DNA from 3 places in the Embleya scabrispora genome. Region 2 is predicted to be linked to each of the others. Evidence: riboswitches for the same ligand, from Rfam matches in the RefSeq annotation. Region 2 holds a riboswitch; each other region holds the start of a gene.

What was found. Region 2 has a riboswitch for cobalamin ahead of B4N89_RS20050 (energy-coupling factor ABC transporter permease). Riboswitches for the same ligand answer to the same signal wherever they lie in the genome.
Region 1: it holds a riboswitch for cobalamin, as region 2 does, so the genes downstream of both, B4N89_RS48435 (ABC transporter substrate-binding protein) here and B4N89_RS20050 (energy-coupling factor ABC transporter permease) in region 2, are expected to answer to the same signal.
Region 3: it holds a riboswitch for cobalamin, as region 2 does, so the genes downstream of both, B4N89_RS27105 (CoA-acylating methylmalonate-semialdehyde dehydrogenase) here and B4N89_RS20050 (energy-coupling factor ABC transporter permease) in region 2, are expected to answer to the same signal.

What each region holds. Positions count from the first base shown of each region.
Region 1 is NZ_MWQN01000004.1:396,468-400,673, forward strand. It holds gene B4N89_RS42250 (FecCD family ABC transporter permease) at 1-968, opposite strand, end outside; gene B4N89_RS48435 (ABC transporter substrate-binding protein) at 965-2,044, opposite strand; cobalamin riboswitch at 2,063-2,277, opposite strand; gene B4N89_RS42255 (response regulator transcription factor) at 2,326-3,009, opposite strand; gene B4N89_RS42260 (sensor histidine kinase) at 3,006-4,206, opposite strand, start outside.
Region 2 is NZ_MWQN01000001.1:4,534,735-4,538,940, forward strand. It holds gene B4N89_RS20035 (energy-coupling factor ABC transporter ATP-binding protein) at 1-434, opposite strand, end outside; gene cbiQ (cobalt ECF transporter T component CbiQ) at 431-1,174, opposite strand; gene B4N89_RS20045 (energy-coupling factor ABC transporter substrate-binding protein) at 1,178-1,561, opposite strand; gene B4N89_RS20050 (energy-coupling factor ABC transporter permease) at 1,558-2,271, opposite strand; cobalamin riboswitch at 2,300-2,508, opposite strand; gene B4N89_RS20055 (RDD family protein) at 2,670-3,215, opposite strand; gene B4N89_RS20060 (class II aldolase/adducin family protein) at 3,354-4,206, opposite strand, start outside.
Region 3 is NZ_MWQN01000001.1:6,213,869-6,218,074, forward strand. It holds gene B4N89_RS27100 (cob(I)yrinic acid a,c-diamide adenosyltransferase) at 1-370, shown strand, start outside; cobalamin riboswitch at 1,285-1,453, shown strand; gene B4N89_RS27105 (CoA-acylating methylmalonate-semialdehyde dehydrogenase) at 1,660-3,159, shown strand; gene B4N89_RS27110 (acyl-CoA dehydrogenase family protein) at 3,163-4,206, shown strand, end outside.

The DNA.
Region 1 (4,206 bases), on a different contig from region 2:
AGCACCGAGCGCGCCACGATGTCGCTGCCCACGAGCAGCGACGCGCCCACGAGTGCGGACATCGGCAGCAGGAGGGCGTGGCGCGGACCGCACACCAGGCGGACCACGTGCGGCACGACCAGACCCACGAACCCGATGACGCCGGTATTGGCCACCAGACACGCGGTCACCAGCGCCGCCGCGGCGATCAGGGCCCAGCGGGTCCGTTCGACGTGCACGCCGACGGAACGGGCCGCGGTCTCGCCGAACGCGAACGCGTCGAGGTCCCGGGCGGCCGCGCCCATCGCCACCGTGCCGAGGACGGCCACCGCGACCAGGAAGACGGCCGTGTTCCACCGCACCCCGGCCACCGAACCCAGCGTCCACTCCATGACGCCGCGAGCGGCGTTGCGGTCGCCGAGGACGAGCACGACGAACGAGGTGTACGCGCCGCACAACTGCCCCACCGCGATGCCGGCCAGCACGGTTCGCGAGGCCGGCAGGGTCCGGCTGTGCGCCCCGGCCAGGGTCAGCACGACGAGGACGGCGAGCAGGGCACCGACGAAGGCGGCGGCCGGGAGCGCGCCGATTCCCGCGGTGCCGGAGACCCCTACACCGAGGACGATCACGGTGACCGCGCCGACGGCGGCGCCGTTGGAGATCCCGAGCAGGTAGGGGTCGGCCAGGTCGTTGCCGGTCAGGGTCTGCAACACGGCCCCGCACACCGCGAGTCCCGCGCCGGTCGCGGCGGCCCCCAGGACGCGCGGCAGCCGAAGTTGCCAGACGATCTGATCGTCCAACGGCGTGACGTCGGAGCCACCGAGGCCCAGTCGGCGCAGCACCACGTCGGCCACGACGTGCGGCGGCTCGTGCACCGATCCCACGGCGAGGCCGAGCACAACGGTGGACAGCAGCAGCACTGCGGCGACGGCCAGGGCCACCGCCGCACGACTCGCGCCGGCGAGTCGTGCGGCGGGACGAGCGGTCACGGACGCGGAGTCAGGTTGCCCAGGCCGGCCGAGACCCGGACGGCACCGTCGGCGAGTTGCACGCCGGGGGTCGACTCGGAGAACGGCACGACCACGTACGCACGGCGTTGGACGGCCTTGAGCTTGCTCAGCACGGGGTCGTGTTCGAGATAGTCGATCTTGGATTGTGCGGTGTCCCACCCGGCGTCCGCGAGCACGATGGCGTCCGGGTCCGCCGCGACCACCTGCTCCCAACTCGTGCTCTTCCAGCCACCGGGCAGCGTGTCGAAGACGTTGCGGGCGCCGACGGCGTCGAGCACGAGCTGGGGTCCGCCGTGGCCCGCGCCGACGTAGGGGGTCTTGGTATCCGAGTCGTACCAGAGCACCTTCAGGCCCTTGCCCGTCGACTTGGCGGTGACTTCGGCCAGTTGCCGCTGCTGCGTGTCCCGGATGGCGGCGGCACGCGGTGCGACGCCGAACAGCTCGGCGACATCGCCCAGTTCGTCCCATACCGCCTGGAAGGAGGGCGACGCCGACTGCTTGCCGTCGGCGCAACCCAGCGGCGACAGGTAGGTGGTGATGCCCTGGGAACCCAGTTCGTCCCGCGTGCCCGCCACCTTGTCGGTGAACGCGCTGGAGTAGGAGGCGTAGAGGAAGTCCGGGCGCGCCGCGAGGAGTTTCTCCTTGGACGGGTACTTCTCGGAGAGCACCGGGACGGTGTCGTAGGCCGTCTTCCATCGCGCCGGGACCGCGTCGTCGAGGTACGCCGTTCCGGCCATCCGGGTCTGCAGGTCGAGGGCCAGGGCGACTTCGGTGGCGCCCTGGTTGAGGGTGACCAGCCGGGCCGGCGGTGCCGTCACGGTGGTGGTGACGCCGCACCTGTTCACGCTCACCGGTGTCGGGTGGCTGCTCCCCGCCGCCGCGACGGGCTTGTCGGCCTCGGGCGCGCCCGTGCAGGCGCCGAGCGCGCCGACGAGCAGGAGCGCCACGGCGGCGAGACCGGAGCGGGTGGAGCGTATGGGGCGCACGGAGTGCGGGGCGCCCGCCGGAGGTATGGAACGTTCGGCTCGAAACGGGCGCAGGGCAGCGCGGGGCATGTGTTCTCCAACCCTCGTGGAACATGTCGCGCCGTGGCCGGTCTCCTGGCTTCCGCATCGACGCTCCGCGGCCGGCCTTCCCGGTTGGCTCGTTCCCGATCCATCCAGTGACCCCGACCGCCTGGGGAGCGGTCGGCGAGGGCTGCGGAACTCCGCGGCTACAGTGGCGAGGGCCGCGCCGGCATTCGACCGGCTTCCCGTACACCACGGCGGCCACAGGCTACCAAACCGCTCGTCGCGTCTCGCCGGCGCTCGACGCGGCGGCCGGAGCCGGAACCGCGTTACAGACCCGCCGCGATGGCTCGGCGCACCGCGTCGGCGCGGTCGCGAATGCCGGCTTTGGCGAAAAGGTTGTTGATGTGGGTCTTGACGGTGGCCTCGCTGATGAAGAGTTTCTCGGCGATGGCCCGGTTGGGCAGGCCTTGGCCGATGAGCGCGAGGACTTCGCGTTCACGGGGTGTTATGTCGTCGGGGAGGTTGTCTTTCGGCGTCGTGGCCCGGGTGCGGACGGTGGCGAGCAGCCGGTCCTGGACCTCGCGGTCGAGCACGGACTGGCCCGCGGCGGCGGCCCGGATCGCGCGGACGATGTCCTGGCGGCCCGCGTTCTTGGTCAGGTAGCCGCGCGCACCCGCGCTCAGCGCGGCCAGGATCGAGTCGTCGTCGGCGAAGGTGGTCAGGACGACGACGGCCACCCCGGGGTGTTCCTCGGTCAGTCGCCGGGTCGCCTCGATGCCGTCGGTCCGGGGCATGCGCAGGTCCATGAGCACCACGTCCACCGGGCCCGCGGCCGCGGCGGCGAGCACCTCGTCCCCGTCCGCGGCGGCCGCGACGACGTCTATGTCCTCGGCGAGCGCGAGCACGGCCGCCAGCGGTTCGCGGATGGCGGCCTGGTCGTCGGCCACCACCACCCGCAGCCGCCGGGTCGCGTCGGCCGATCGCGGGTCGTGCCCTGTGGTGTCGTTCATTCCGGGATCACCGCCTCCACCTGCCAGCCGCCTCGTTCCGGTCCTTCGGTGATCGGTCCGGCCGTGAGGGTTCCGTCCACCATGGCGATGCGTTCGCGCATGCCGATCAGTCCCATGCCGCCGCCGGGCCCGGCCGCCTCCAAGGTGGCGGGGCCGTTGCGGATCCGCAGTGTGATCGACGCGGCTGCGAACGTCACCTCCACCCGCACATCGCCGCCGGGGGCGTGCCGGGCGGCGTTGGTCAGCGCCTCCTGGGCGATCCGCAGCAGGTGCTGGACCGTCCGGGCGGGTGGTTCGCGTACGGTGCCGCCGACGGTGAGCGCGTCCCGGTGGCCCGACGACTCGACCATGGCGGTCAGGCTCGCCATGAGCGGCAGCGCGTCCTCGCGCAGCGCGTGGACGGTCCATTGGGCCTGCTTCAGGCTCTCTTTCACCAGACTGTGCGCCTTGTCGTTGGCTTCGCGAACCTTGGCCAGGTCGCCCGTGTCGAGGAGGGCGTCGACGAGTTCGAGTTGCATGTTGATGCCGGCCAGCGAGTGTGCGAGGACGTCGTGCACGTCCCGGGCGATCCGGCTGCGCTCGGCCAGTGCGGCCGTGCGGGCCTCGGCGCGGGCGGCGCGCTCGGCGGATTCGGCGGATTCGATCACGGCCTCCACCGCCCGCTGTCGACTGCGGCTGATGATCCCCATCACCACCGGCAGGGTGGTGGACAATCCCAGGCCCCAGGGCAACGCCTCGTGGCCCGGGCCGAGATGCAGGTACAGCACGCCACCGCAGAGCAGCCCGCCCAGCACCGCGAGCGGGGCCGCCTGCGCAAGCGGCAGGCGGTAGCCGATGTGGCCGACGAGGAAGTACGCGAACAGATAGCTCGTACCGCCGCGGGCGGTGCCGACCAGGGCGGCCGCCGCCACGAGGCCCAGCACCATCCATACCACGCCCACGCGTGGGGGGACCCTGTCCTCGGGGACGTTGCGGCCCAGCAGGAACAGGGAGTTGAGCGCGATGAGGACGACGACGGCCAGACCGCGACCGCTGGAGCCCACCGGGCGGATCGTCGCGATGCCCACGGCGATGACGCCGAGGCTGACGACCCACTGCACCCGGGGATCGTGGCGTGCCGTCGCTCGCGGGCCGGACTCCCGTCCCCGGGCCGACCCGGGGACGGGAACACTCTCGGATACGGGCACGGCGCGACCA
Region 2 (4,206 bases):
CGCTGCCCGAAGGACAGCAGGTGCACCGGCCGCTCGGCCAGCTCGGCGATGCCGAGCGCGGCCAACGCCTCGGCCACCCGCGAGCGCACCTCGTCCGGCGCGAGCCCGAGGTTGAGCGGCCCGAACGAGACGTCCTGGGCCACCGACGCGGAGAACAGCTGGTCGTCGGGATCCTGCACGACCAGTTGCACCACCCGGCGCAGTTCGGCGAGTCCCTTGCGGTCGTGCCGGATCGGCGTGCCGTGCAGCTCCACCCGACCCGAACCCGGCACCAGGCCGCCGGTCAACAGCCGCAGCAGTGTGGTCTTGCCGCTGCCGTTCGGCCCGAGCAGGGCCAGTGCCCGGCCCGCCGGGACGGCCAGGGACAACCCGGTCAGTACCGGCGGCCCGTCCTCGTAGGCGTAGCCGACCTCTCGTACCCGCAGCGGAATCACGGCATCACCGATCCCAGGAGAAGAGTGGCGACGACGACCGCCGCCACGAGGAACACGGACCGGGCGACGAAGCCGCGCGAGACGGGCACCTCGTCCACGAGCACCCGCAACCGCCCGTCGTAGCCGCGCCCGGCCAGCCCTTCCTCCAGCCGCCGGGCCCGCGCGAACGCGTGCACGAACACCGCCGACCCCAGCCCCGCCACCGAACGCCACCGGGCCCGCCGGGTGCGATGCCCGAGCCGCCCGGCCTGGGCCTGGTTGATCCGGGCGGTGGTGTCGTAGAGCAGGAACAACATCCGGTACATCACCGCCGCCACGTCCACCACGGCCGCCGGCACACCCACCCGGGTCAGCCGGGGCAGCACGTCCGACAGCGGCGTGGTGAACGCGAACAACAACATCGCCAACCCGGCCGCACCGGAGCGGGCCACCAACTCGCCCGCGTGGCGCGGCCCGTCCGGCGCCCAGCCGACACCGTCCGCGCGGATGGACACGAGCAGCGTCAGCGCACCGGTCACCGCGAAGCCCAGCGGCGCGCGGGCCGCCCGCCACAACCGCCGGGCGGGCACCCGGGCGAAGCCCAGCGCGATCACCAGCACGGTGACCGCGACCAGCACCGCGCCGGGCCACGGCGGCAGCGCCACCGCGCACCCGAGCAGCCCGAGGGAGAGCACGGCCTTGTCGGCCGGATGGCGGCGGCGCCAGGCACTGGCATGCGCCGCCGCGTCGATCGGCAGCACGGATCAGCGACCCGGGACCGATACCGGGCCCTCCGCGGCAGCCGCCGGATCAGGGCCCGGGCCCGGCTCGTCGGGGGTGTCGCTCGCCTCGGGCGCGAGCTTTCGGCGGGTGCGCTTGACGCCGAACATGTACCCGACCACACCCGCGCCGAGCGCCGCCTGGAGCGCGAACAGGCCGGACTCGATCTCGCCGGACGGCGGTTCGTACAGCGGGCTGAACCACGGCTCGTAGTCCGGGTCGTTCTCGGTGATCGCGGTCTCGGCCTGGGTGTCGGCGCCCGCGAACGGCTCGTCCTTGTGGTCGCCCATGCCGAACACCACGGGCAGCGCCGCGAGCAGCACCACGGCCAGCACGATCAGCAGGTTGATCTTCGTCGAGCGCTTCACTTGCTCTTCTCCTCCTCGCGCACGGGCCGCGCGTCGGTCAGCACGCCGAGGCGGATCAGGTCACCGCGACTGGACTGCCGCAGCAGGCGCACCACCAGGACCGTCAACAGGCCCTCGCTGATCGCCAGCGGGATCTGGGTGAGCGAGAAGATGCCGCCGAACTTGGCCAGCGCGCCCGGGAATCCGCTGTCCGGGTCGGGGAAGGCGAGGGCGAGTTGCACGCTGGTGACGCAGTAGGTGCTCAGGTCCGCGACGAACGCGCCGGCGAACACCGCGACGTCCAGCGGCATGGTGCCGCCGCGCCGGTCCAGGAGCGAGCGGGCGAGTCGATATGCGCCGTAGCCGGCCCAGGGGCCGACGATCGCCATCGAGAACACGTTCGCGCCGAGCGTGGTCAACCCGCCGTGGGCGAGCAACAGCGCCTGGAAGAGCAGGGTGATCGTGCCGAGCACCGCCATGATCGGCGGCCGGAACAGGATGGCGCCCAGACCGGTGCCGGTGGGATGCGAGCAACTACCGGTGACGGATGGGATCTTCAGCGCGGACAGCACGAACGAGAAGGCGCCGGACGCGCCGAGCAGCAGGGTGTTCTCGGGCCGGTTGCGCACCTCGCGGGTGAGCGCGCGGGCGCCGTGGACGACGAACGGGGCAGACGCGACGCCCCAGGCGGCGGCGTGTTCCCAGGGCAGATAGCCCTCGGCGATATGCATGAGGAAGGGTCCCTCTCCAACACCTCGTGGACGGACGATCGCCGTGGCCGGTCTCCTGGCTGACGGGTCGTGCGTTCACGTCTCCGCCTTCCCGGGTCCGCGACAGCGGTCCCAGTGGCTTCCCGAGGCGACGAGTCAACGTTTCCGCGGGGGTGGAGGAGAACTTCCCGATCACAGTGGCGAGGGCCGCGCCGGCATCGAACCGGCTTCCCGAGCACCACGGCGAGCCGACACTAGTGGTCGAGTGGACATGGCGACAAGGTGGCATCTGCAAACCGTGCGCAAGGCCACAAGGTGGGCGGAGCGGCGGAGCAATAGCCGCATTCCGGGACGGCGCGACGACCCGTCGGGGCAGGAGCGCGGGCGGGGCACGGGGCCGGGCGGTCCGTGCCCGGGCCTCAGCGCAGCCCGGGGCCGCGCCCCCGGACCACCAGGGTGCCGGCGACCCGGTCGCCGATCCGCTGGCGCCGCTCGCTGGTGAGCACCGCGACCAACCCGATCGCACCGAGCGCGAACGCGTCCACGCACAACAGCACCCAGCGGATCGCCAGTTGGCGCCGCCCGGCCCGACCGCCGGACACGTCGACCACACGGATCCCGAACACCTGCATGCCCCAGGTGCGCCCGTCGTGCTCGGCGGGACGCAGCACCCAGTACCAGAACAGGATCGCCACCGCGACCACGAGCACACCGGCGGTGATCGTCGCGGTGAGCGGACCGCTGCGGATCGAGCCGTCGGGGTGGGTGGGCAGCAGCACGAACAGGAACATCGCCGCGCCGGGCAGCAGCGCGGAGGCGATCACGTCCACTACGAACTGGCCGATCCGCCGGTACAGCACCGACGGGCCGACCCGATGTGCGCTCGCCGGCAGCCACACCCGGGCGCGCGGCCCGACGGGATGGGCCGAGCGCGCGAACCGCTGCGGAAGGCTCCGTTCGTACATGTTCTTGTACTTTCCGCAACCGGGCGCGTTGACTCCCGGCAGGGCCGATCTCGCCGAGATTGCGCCCGGTCGGCGGACAACGGGCCCGACCGGGCGGCGGTGAAATGATCATGAATCGGCAGGATCGACTAAAAACGATCAGACCGTCATCGGGCCGTCGACTCCGAACAGGTCCGGCTCGGAGCGGCTGATCACGTCGTACAGCGGCTTGTAGTTGATCCACGCCACCGTGTCGTTGCCGAGCTGCTCCCGGGTCAGCCGCGCGTTCTCCGGCGAGATCGGCCGCAGCTCGCCCGCCGCCTGGGCCAACAGCTGGACCTGGCAGGAGCGCTCCATGGTGATGAACCACCAGGCCGCCGCGTCCACCGACCGTCCGACCGTAAGCAGACCGTGGTTGCGCAGGATCAGCGCCTTGTGCGTGCCGAGCGTCTTGGCGATCCGCCGTCCCTCCTCGGTGTCGAGCACCACGCCCGCGTAGTCGTCGAAGAGTTCGTGGTCCTCGTAGAACGGACACACGTCCTGGGTGATCGGCTCGAGCCGGATCCCCAGCGCGGACAACGCGCGCCCGTGCGTGGAGTGGCTGTGCGCCGCGGCGACCACGTCCGGGCGGGCCGCGTGGATCTGCGAGTGGATCGCGAACGCGGCCTGGTTGACGTGGAACCGGCCCTCGACGACCCGCCCCTCGTGATCGACCAGGATCAGGTCGTCCACGGTGATGTGCTTGAACGACATCCCGAACGGGTTGACCCAGAAGTGGTCGGCGAACTCGGGGTCGCGCGCGGTGATGTGTCCGGCCACCCCCTCCTCGAAGCCGAACCGGCCGAACAACCGCAGCGCCGCCGTCAGCCGCTCCTTGCGGTGTCGGCGCTCCTGCTCGACGGTTTCGAACGTGGGCGGCAGCGCGAAGCTCAGGTCGGTGGGCGAGACCGGTCGCGGCGGCGCCGACCGCTCGGTGCTCGGCGGGCCGTCCTGGGGGCGAGGCGCATCGGTG
Region 3 (4,206 bases), 1.7 Mb from region 2:
GGACCTGTGCGCTCCGATCCGCGACGGAGACGAACGCCTGCGGGTCCGTGAGGAGGACGTGTCCCGCCTCGAGCGTCTGTGCGACACGTTCAACGAACGACTCGAGCCCTTGCGGTCGTTCGTACTGCCGGGCGGTACGCCCGGCGCGGCGCTCCTGCACACGGCGCGGACGGCCGCCCGACGGGCGGAACGCTCGGCGTGGGCGCTGATCGACACGGACACGGAGTTGTCCGGCGGGGAGGCGGCGACGGTGAACCCGGTGTGCGTCCGATATCTGAACCGTCTGTCGGACCTGCTGTTCATCCTCGCGCGGTTGGCCAACGATGGCGGGCGCGGCGACGTGCTGTGGAGCCCGGGCCGCAACCGCTGACATCGCGCCGCCACCGCTCCGCCGGCGATATCGCACCGGTTCTCGACAGGTGTGGCGGCACGAAGGACTCGCTCGGGAGACAACCCGAATTGCGTTCCCGGACTTGCCACCCGGCCGCCGCCGCGGCGGGGTAGCGAGGCAGCGGTCGCGGCGACCGGATCCCGCGGTTTCGGTGGCGGCCGAAGGCTCCGAGGAGCTTTCTCCATGCGCTCCTGTGCGCTCCTGCGCGGGCACTTGCCCCCGGCCGACCCGGAACATCTCCGTGTCGGCCGGCGTCGCCGACACACAACGCGCATCCGACGCGCCCAGGTCGGACGCGCATCGCGGGGTTCCACGCCCATCGTCGAGACACGTCGCCCTATGAGGTGCTCCACCGGTTCATGGGCAGCTCGCGCCCGGTATCCGGGCAGCGGCTCGGCCGTCCTGTCCGGAATCGGTGCAGGATGCTCCAACAGGCTCCATCGGCGACGCCCGGGCGAGCGCGTCGCGGACACGCCGTCCGCCTTGTGTGCGGGAGGCCAAGAGGCGCACGTTCGGTCCAACCTGCCGCCTGCGGTCCAGCGGCGGTCGGCTTCGAGGCGGGTGGTCTCGCGGCGACTGTTCACTCGTCCGTTGTTATGCCCCGCCCGGCGTTGGTTCGCCGTCCCGGTGCGAGGCAGGGGCATCGGGCGGCGTGGCCGATGAACGCGATGGCGCCCTGTCGGTCCGGGAGCGCAGATCCACCAGGCCGGAGCGTGCGAAGCGGAAGTCGGGGCGGCGAAGGCGCAGGCCGAACGAGAGTGCCGGCGGGGCTCCACGAGCGGTCGGCGGCCGCATCGGCGACAGGTTGTCGGCGCGCGGCGACGGGCGTTGGTTCCGGACATGTACTCGCGGTCGCGGGCGCTGGACTTACTAGGACGTCCGACTATATCGTCCTGAACTACAAGGTCCGCGGTGCAGGGAAGCCGGTGTGAATCCGGCATGGTCCCGCCACTGTGACCGGGGAGTGCGCTGTCGTGCACCACGCCACTGGCGAAAGCCGGGAAGGCGGGCAGCGTGTGTCGATCCGGAAGTCAGGATACCGGCCGCGGGTATATCCGTGTTGTCCACGAGGATGGAGCAAACACGCATGACACCGGCCCGCGCCCTTGCCCCGGATGTTCCTGCACGCGTCGAAGCCATCAGGATTTCCTGACCACTTCGACGTAGACCCGAGCCGTCGCCGACCACGCGCGCGCCCCCGCGCCGCAGCCGGCTGCTTCGGTCATGCCTCCCCCTCCGGATCGCACCTGACGAGAGACAGGTCGTTCATGGTCCGCGAGCTTTCCCACTTCATCGGCGGCAAGCACGTCACTGGCACCTCCGGCGTGTTCGGCGACGTGTACGACCCCAACACCGGACAGGTACAGGCCCGCGTTCCTCTCGCGGATCGCGCCGACACCTTGACGGCGATCGCCGACGCCGAACGGGCGCAGCCCGAGTGGGCCGACTGGAATCCCCAGCGGCGCGCCCGGGTCCTGGCCCGCTTCCTGCAACTGGTCGAGCCCGAACGCGAATCGCTCGCCCGGCTGCTGTCCGCCGAACACGGCAAGACCATCGCGGACGCCCATGGTGACCTGCAACGCGGCCTGGAAGTCGTGGAGTTCGCCACCGGCATCCCACACCTGCTCAAGGGGGAATTCACCGACAACGCGGGCAGCGGGATCGACGTGCACTCGCTGCGCCAACCGCTCGGCGTGGTCGCCGGCATCACCCCCTTCAACTTCCCCGCGATGATCCCGCTGTGGAAGATCGCTCCCGCCATCGCCTGCGGCAACGCGTTCGTGCTCAAGCCGTCCGAGCGCGACCCCTCGGTGCCGCTGCGCCTGGCCGAGCTTTTCCTGGAAGCCGGTCTGCCGCCCGGCGTGCTGAACGTGGTCCACGGCGGCAAGGAGAGCGTGGACACGCTCCTGGAGGACCCGCGCGTCCAGGCGCTCGGCTTTGTCGGCTCGACCGCGATCGCCGAGTACGTGTACACGACCGCCACCGCGAACGGCAAGCGCGCCCAGTGCTTCGGCGGCGCCAAGAACCACCTGATCGTGATGCCGGACGCCGATCTCGACCAGGTCGTCGAGGCCCTGATCGGGGCCGGGTACGGCTCCGCGGGCGAGCGCTGCATGGCCATCTCGGTGGCGGTTCCCGTCGGCGCCGAGACCGCGGACGCGCTGGTGGACAAGCTCGTCGCCCGGATCGCGACTCTGCGGGTGGGCCCCTCGCACGACCCCGAGGCCGACTTCGGCCCGCTCGTGGGCCGGGACGCACTCGACCGGGTGCGCGGCTACCTGGACATCGGTGTGGCCGAAGGCGCCAAGCTGCTCCTCGACGGCCGGGACCTGCGGGTGCCGGGCCACGAGGACGGCTACTTCGTCGGCGCGTCGTTGTTCGATAACGTGACGCCCTCGATGCGGGTGTACCGCGAGGAGATCTTCGGCCCGGTGTTGTCCGTGGTCCGCGCGGCGTCCTACGAGGACGCGCTGGGGCTGGCGAGCGGGCACGAGTACGGCAACGGCGTGGCGATCTTCACCCGCGACGGCGACACCGCCCGCGACTTCTCCCGCCGGGTGAACACCGGCATGGTCGGCATCAACGTGCCCATCCCGGTGCCGGTGGCCTACCACACCTTCGGCGGCTGGAAGAGGTCCGGATTCGGCGACCTGAACCAGCATGGCCCGGACTCGATCCGCTTCTACACCCGTACGAAGACGGTGACCTCGCGCTGGCCGTCGACCGCGCGCGAGAGTGCGAACTTCGACATTCCGACGATGGACTGACCGATGACCGCGCTCACCGTAGACCAGATCGCCATCCTCGAAACCACCCGCGACTTCGCCCGCGAACACCTCGCCCCACACGCGATCGAGTGGGACCGCACCGGACACTTCCCCGTCGACGTCCTGCGCAAGGGCGCCGAACTCGGCCTCGGCGGCGTCACCGTCCGCGAGGACGAGGGCGGTTCGGGACTCGGCCGACTGGACTCCGTACTCGTCTACGAGGCCCTGGCCGGTGGTTGCCCGACCATCGCCGCCTACTATTCCATCCACAACATGGTCGCCTCGATGATCGACCGGCACGGGACGCCGCACCAGCGCTCCCGCTGGTTGCCGGGTCTGTGCTCGATGCGCGACCTGGCCAGCTACTGCCTGACCGAACCGGGCGCCGGATCGGACGCCGCAGCCCTGACCACCCGCGCGGTCCGCGACGGGGACGACTATGTCCTGCGCGGGGTCAAGCAGTTCATCTCCGGCGCCGGCTCGTCCGCGGTGTACGTGGTGATGGCGCGCACCGGCGGGGACGGCGCCGACGGGATCTCCGCCTTCGTGGTGGAGGCCGACACCGACGGGCTGTCCTTCGGGCCGAACGAGCGCAAGATGGGGTGGCATGCCCAGCCCACTCGCCAGGTGATCCTGGAGAGCGTGCGGGTGCCTGCCGCTCATCGTCTCGGCGCCGAGGGCGACGGCTTCAGGATCGCCATGGCCGGCCTCAACGGCGGTCGGATCGGTATCGCCGCCTGCTCGCTGGGCGGCGCGCAGGCGGCACTGGATGCCGCCGTGCGTCATCTCACCGACCGCGAGGCGTTCGGTGCGCGGCTCATCGACGCACCGGCCCTGCGGTTCCAACTCGCCGATATGGCCACGGAACTGGAGGCCGCCCGCACGCTCGTGTGGCACGCCGCGTCCTCGCTCGACGAGGACGACCCCAGGGCGCCCCAACTGTGCGCGATGGCCAAACGGTTCGCCACCGATACCGCCTTCTCGGTGGCCGACCGCGCGTTGCAACTGCACGGCGGATACGGCTATCTCGCCGACTACGGCATCGAG